Linked DNA regions of Hoeflea algicola. The protein of the gene in region 2 interacts with the protein of the main gene of each other region in a pairwise test. Links are inferred from orthologs where the notes say so. Each region holds a gene or a part of one and is shown on either strand. Other genes may lie near its edges. The genes, in order: sfsA and OEG84_RS14350.

Region 1 (3,108 bases), 2.0 Mb from region 2 along the record:
TGCTGCACCTCGTCGGCGATCAGCGCGTTCTTCTTGTCGAGAAACAACACTCGGAACTGTTCGCGCTCCTCGAACGCCATCGCCGCCCGGCAATACTCGATGACCGATGACCAGGATGCCAGCACCTGACGTCCCTTGAGGTCGCTCTTGAGCATGCGATGGCAATGGCGGCAACCAGCTTGAGATCGGTGGCGACACTGTCGCCTACGCCCTTGACCTCGGTCAGCAATTGGGTCGGTGCGCCGAGAACTTCGGATAGTGATCCAAACCGGGCGAGCAATGCCTTGGCGATCGGTTTGGTATCACGGCGCGGGATTAACCGGAAAAGCAGCAACTCGAGCAGTTCGTAATCTGCCAACGCCCGGTCGCCGCTTTCACGAAACCGCAGCCGCAAGCGGTTGCGGTGACCATGGTAATGTTCTTCCGGAGCCTGGGGGGCAGGAACGTCGCCATCGGCGATGGCGTGGCCTCTGGCTCTAGCCGGCCGTGTTTCTGCGAACCAGGCCCGTTCATCTGCGGGCGCGTCATCGGTGCCCTCGTCGCTCAGGCCCTTTTTACTCAGACCTGGTCGACGAGGCGATGTCATGCGGGCAGGCCAGGCCGGTCAAATCCGCCCGGAGACAGGGTGAAGATCTCGCAGCCGGTTTCGGTGACGCCGATGGTGTGCTCGTATTGCGCCGACAGCGAACGGTCGCGGGTGACCGCGGTCCAGCCATCGGACAGCACTTTGACATGCGGGCGACCGAGATTGATCATCGGCTCGATGGTGAAGAGCATGCCTGCACGTATCTCCGGGCCTTCATTGGCACGACCGTAGTGCAGGATATTTGGTGCGTCGTGGAACATTTGCCCCAAGCCGTGACCGCAGAAATCGCGCACCACCGAGCAGCGTTCGGCTTCGGCATAGGTCTGGATGGCTTCGCCAATGGCGCCTGTACGGACGCCGGGCTTGACCGCCTCAATGCCGAGCATCAGCGATTTATGGGTGATTTCCAAGAGCCTCTCGGCGGCGCGCTTGATCTGGCCAACCGGGTACATGCGGCTTGAATCGCCGTGCCAGCCGTCGAGCACATAAGTGACGTCGATGTTGACGACGTCGCCCTCGCGCAGCGGCTTGTCGTTAGGGATGCCGTGACAGACGACATGGTTGATCGAGGTGCAGCAGGATTTGGTGTAGCCGCGATAGTTCAGCGTTGCCGGCAGCGCGCCGTGATCCTGGCCGAATTCGAACACGAAACGATCGATCTCGTTGGTGGTGACGCCAGGAGCGACGCGTGACACCAGTTCGTCCAGACACCGTGCCGTCAACTGGCTGGCTTTGCGCATGCCCTCGAAGCCTTCGGGGCCGTAAAGCCGGATCTGACCAGTGTTTTTCATCGGGGCCGACGTCGCGTCGATATAGGTAACCATGGCAGGCTCGCTTTGTCTCATCTGCCCGGGCTGCGCCGGCAGGGGTTCATGATACGCTGTTTAATCCGGATTCCTCAACGGGGACAACGAACTCAGCGCGAATTTGCTCCGGTGTGATCTTGCACCGTATGGCGCAAGCTTCAACCCCGCGCTTCATGGCTCGGTCAAAGGCCGTGGCATAGGTCTTATCAAGGTCGCGGCACAGCCTGAGCCGGTCCACATCCGAGCGCTGTATCAGATAGACCATAATCGCGCGGTGTCCAGCCTCCGCCATGTCGCCAAGCTCCTCGAGATGTTTGGCGCCGCGGCTGGTGACCGAGTCGGGGAATTCGGCGAGACCGGGTTGGCGGCAAAAATGGACATTCTTGACTTCGACATAGGCTTTGCCGCGCACCGGATCGTCCAGCAGCATGTCGATGCGTGAATTGATCCCGTATTTCTGCTCGCGTTTCAGCACCGCGTAGTCGCCAAGCGTTCCCAGCAGCCCCTCCTTTATTGCATCCTCGACCAGCCGGTTTGGTCGGCCGGTATTGATGCCGACAAGCGTGCCGTCGGCTTCGACGAGTTCCAGCGCATGGCGGTATTTGCGCGTCGTGCTGCCGATGTGCTCGGTCAGGTAGATCCGTGAGCCCGGTGCGGTCAGCCCCAACATAGAGCCCGTATTGGGGCACGATCCGGTGATCGCTTCGCCATTGTCGAGTTCGGCGTCGAACAGGAACCGCTTGTAACGGCGGACAAGCCGGGCGCGGATCAGGGGCGGGTCAAATTGCATCGCCGGGCGCATAACAGGGATCGCCACCCGTGGCAAACCAGGTGCGCGCGCCGTTATGCGCTCTGAGGGAGAGAAAAAACGCGTCAGGCCTCAGACGCGAACCCGCACATAGGAGCCCGGCGCATCCTCGATCGGCTTGAGCTTGGTTCCGCCGGGCTTGCGCGCCGGCACTTCCTCGTCGGATTGGGACCGGATCCATGCATGCCAGTGTGGCCACCAGGAACCTGGTGTCTCCTTGGCGCCGGCAACCCAATCGTCAAATTCCGCATTCTTGGGGCCATCGCTCCAGAACTGGTATTTTCCGGCTGCGGGTGGATTGACGACACCGGCAATGTGTCCCGATCCCGACATCACATAGGTAACGTCGCCACCGAGCAGCTTGCCGCCGATATAGGCCGAGCGGGCAGGGGCGATATGATCTTCCTTGGCTGCAAGGTTATAGACCGGGATCTTGACCTTGGAGAGATCAAGGGTCTTGCCGGCAAGTTTCATCCGGCCTTGCGAAAGGTTGTTCTCTAGGTAGCAATTACGCAGATAAAAGGAGTGGTTGGCCGCCGGCATTCGCGTTGCATCTGCGTTCCAGTAAAGCAGGTCGAAGGGCATCGGATCCTTGCCCTTGAGGTAGTTGTTGACGACATAGGGCCAGATCAGATCGGAGGCGCGCAGCATATTGAAAGCTGTGGCCATTTTCGACCCGTCGAGATAGCCGCTCTTTTCCATCGCCGTTTCGATAGATGCTATCTGGTCCTCGTCGACAAACACCTTGAGATCACCGGCATGGGTGAAATCGGTCTGGGTGGTGAAAAAGGTCGCCGTGGCGATGCGACTGTCTTTCTCCTGGGCGTGCAGCGCCAGAGTGGCGGCCAGCAAGGTACCGCCGACGCAGTAGCCGATAGCATTGACCTCGCGCTCGCCGGTGGCTTTCT
Region 2 (3,115 bases):
CCGGGACGGTCAGTGCAGTTTTTCGTCCTCGGCTTCTGCCTGCCACATCTTCTCGATATTGTAGAATTCCCGGATTTCGGGTCGGAAGATGTGGATTATGACATCACCGGCATCGATCAATACCCAGTCGCCGGTCGCCAGACCCTCGACCCGCGGGGTACCGAAACCGGCATCCTTGAGTTCGCTGATCAGACGGTCGCAGACTGCGGCAACATGACGGTTGGAGCGACCGGAGGCCACTACCATGAAATCAGCCAGGGCCGATTTACCCTCAATGTCGATGAAAACGACGTCTTCCGCCTTGGAGTCCGCGAGATTTTCACGGACCAGTTGAAGCTGGCGCAAAGCGGTACGTTCGCCGCTACCCGCCGCCTGGGAGAAACCGCTCGTCGCGTTTCCCTTATCGTGTGCTGTTCTCAGGGTGGTTCCTTTCCTTGTCCTGAACAGTCCAACAAACGACGCACGCGTCAAAACAAATGCGCCGTACCTTCAAGATAGTCATGGACCCATTACAATTTCAAGACGTCGAATTTGACGGGTCTGCGCGGGCCTGGCGGATTGCGCTGGAAGACAATGGCGAACGCGGGCCATGGATGAAGGTCCATGCGGGAGCCTTGAGGAACGGCAAAACACCAGCGTCATCCTCGTCGATGCGGGCCTGATCGTAGGCCTTGGCCATTTTCGATGACAGATAGGCGAGTGTCGCACCAGGCCGGTCGATCACGGCGATGGGGAAGGTTTCGGCAATGCCGCGCCAGTTCTGCCAAAGGTGGAAATATTTCAGATTGTCGGCGCCCATCACCCAGACAAAGCGCACGCCGGGATTACGGGCCTTGACGAATGCCAACGTCTGCGCCGTGTAATGCAACCCATTGGCCGCCTCAAACGCAGTGACCTTGACCCGCGGGCCGGGGGCAATCTGCCGGCTCAGTTCGACGCGTTCTTCAAGGGTTGCCAGTTCTCCATGGTTCTTGAGCGGATTTCCTGGCGTCACCATCCACCACAATTGATCCAGACCCAGTCGTCTCAGGGCGATCTCTGCAACCAGCACATGGCCTTGGTGGGGCGGATTGAAGGACCCGCCGAACAGACCGACGCGCATGCCTTTCTCAACATGCGGCATTTTCAGGAATGGCGGCGTATAGGTGTGCTCCACCGTCAGGGCCGGGTCTGGCCCGCGCCGTGCACGCGATATTTGAAGGATGTCAGCTGTTCGACGCCAACCGGGCCGCGGGCGTGCATCTTGCCGGTGGCGATGCCGATCTCCGCGCCCATGCCGAATTCGCCGCCATCGGCAAACTGGGTCGAGGCGTTGTGCAGCAGGATTGCGGAATCAACCTCGTTGAAAAAGCGGCTGACGACGCCGGCATCCTCGGCGATCACCGCTTCGGTGTGGCCCGACGAATAACGGGAGATGTGGTCGATGGCGCCGCCGATGTCATCGACAAACCGCGCCGAGATGATGGCGTCGAGATATTCGGTGCGCCAGTCCTCATCGCTGGCAGGTACGGCCTCGGACAGCAATGATTGCACTGCATCATCGCCGCGCACTTCGCAGCCGGCGGCGGCAAGGTCCCCGAGGATGCCCTTTGCCACCTGCGGTTCGAGGTGACGGTCAAGCAGCAGCGTTTCGACTGCGCCGCAGATGCCGGTACGGCGCATCTTGGCGTTGGTGACTATGGCGCGGGCCATTTTCGGGTCGGCGGAAGCGTCGACATAGATATGGCAAATGCCCTCGAGATGGGCGAACACCGGCACCCGTGCATCGGCCTGTACCCGGGCGACAAGGCTCTTGCCGCCGCGCGGGACGATGACGTCGACAGCACCATCAAGGCCGGTCAGCAATTCGCCGACAGCGGCGCGGTCGCTCAGCGGCACCATCTGGATGGCGTCGGCGGGCAGGCCAGCACTTTGAAGACCATCGACCAGGCAGGCATGGATGGCGCGGGAGGAATGAAACGAATCCGATCCACCGCGCAGGATGACGGCATTGCCTGCCTTGAGGCACAGGGCGCCGGCATCGGCGGTGACATTGGGGCGGCTTTCATAGATGACGCCGATGACGCCGAGCGGCGTGCGGACGCGCTCGATCTTCAGCCCGTTGGGTCGTTCCCAAGCGGCAATCACTCCACCAACCGGGTCATCCAGTTGGGCGATGGCACGAATGCCTGTGATGATCGCGTCGATGCGGGCGTCATCCAGCTGCAGCCGGTCGATAAAGGAACTGGCCATGCCACCGGCTCGGGCGGCTTCGACGTCGCGCGCATTGGCAGTCAGGATCTCGGCACGGCGATTGTCGATGGCGTTCGCCATGGCTTCCAGTGCGCGGTTCTTCCGCTCGGTGCCGGCAATCGCCAGTGGCCGGGCTGCTGCCTTGGCGCGGCGGCCGATATCGGCCATCACTTCGGCGACGTCGGATTGTGGACTGGTCTTTTCAAGCATGGCGGGTCTCCCGGCGGGCGATCAAGCGCATTTCTTACGCAATCAGCGGGATGGCGTAAAGCGGCGTTGCGCCATTGCCACGGATCAAACGCCCAAGCCCTTGCCGGAGGTAATTACCATGTCGTCGCGGTGGATCATCGCGGCGCGACCGGAATAGCCGAGAATGGCCTCGATCTCGCTCGACTTGCGGCCGGCGATACGGCGCGCTTCCTCTGCGTCATAGCCCGACAGTCCACGGGCGATTTCGCGGCCCGACGCATCGCAGAGGGCTACCGGGTCGCCGCGGTGGAATTCACCGACAATGGATCGAACGCCGGCCGGCAGCAGGCTTTTGCCCGAGCGCAGCGCTCGTTCGGCTCCGGCGTCGATCAACAATCTCCCCGATGGATCGAGCTGTCCGGCTATCCAGGTCTTGCGCGCCGATTGCGGCGTGCCGGAAGGTGCAAACCAGCTTGAGCGGGCACCGTTGTCGATGGCGGAAAGCGGGTGGTCGGTCTTGCCGGAGGCGATGATCATGGCGCAGCCGGCGCCGGTGGCGATCTTGCCGGCGTCGATCTTGGTTTTCATGCCGCCGCGCGAGAGTTCGGAGCCGGCATCACCGGCCATCGCCTCGATATCCGGGCCGATGGCGTCGATGATCTCGATGTACCGTGCGTCGGGATCGGTAGCGGGT

What was found.
Region 1: the proteins of OEG84_RS14350 (region 2) and sfsA interact in binary tests that used the Escherichia coli proteins (3 or more experiments, as listed by UniProt). The link is inferred for Hoeflea algicola from one-to-one orthologs.

The regions. Positions count from the first base shown.
Region 1 is NZ_JAOVZR010000001.1:963,449-966,556, reverse strand. The notes cover bases 320-3,102. They hold sfsA (DNA/RNA nuclease SfsA), read right to left. Parts: upstream 2,183-3,102; coding sequence 1,457-2,182; downstream 320-1,456. Other genes in these bases: phaC (class I poly(R)-hydroxyalkanoic acid synthase), read right to left, coding at 2,273-3,102; map (type I methionyl aminopeptidase), read right to left, coding at 583-1,410. Outside these bases: more of phaC, read right to left, coding at 3,103-3,108. UniProt on the Escherichia coli protein: Binds to DNA non-specifically. Could be a regulatory factor involved in maltose metabolism.
Region 2 is NZ_JAOVZR010000001.1:2,935,537-2,938,651, reverse strand. Bases 301-3,090 are described here. They hold OEG84_RS14350 (glutamate-5-semialdehyde dehydrogenase), read right to left. Parts: upstream 2,443-3,090; coding sequence 1,159-2,442; downstream 301-1,158. Other genes in these bases: proB (glutamate 5-kinase), read right to left, coding at 2,527-3,090; OEG84_RS14355 (nicotinate-nucleotide adenylyltransferase), read right to left, coding at 518-1,123; rsfS (ribosome silencing factor), read right to left, coding at 301-471. Also shown: more of rsfS, read right to left, coding at 10-300; more of proB, read right to left, coding at 3,091-3,115. UniProt on the Escherichia coli protein: Catalyzes the NADPH-dependent reduction of L-glutamate 5-phosphate into L-glutamate 5-semialdehyde and phosphate. The product spontaneously undergoes cyclization to form 1-pyrroline-5-carboxylate.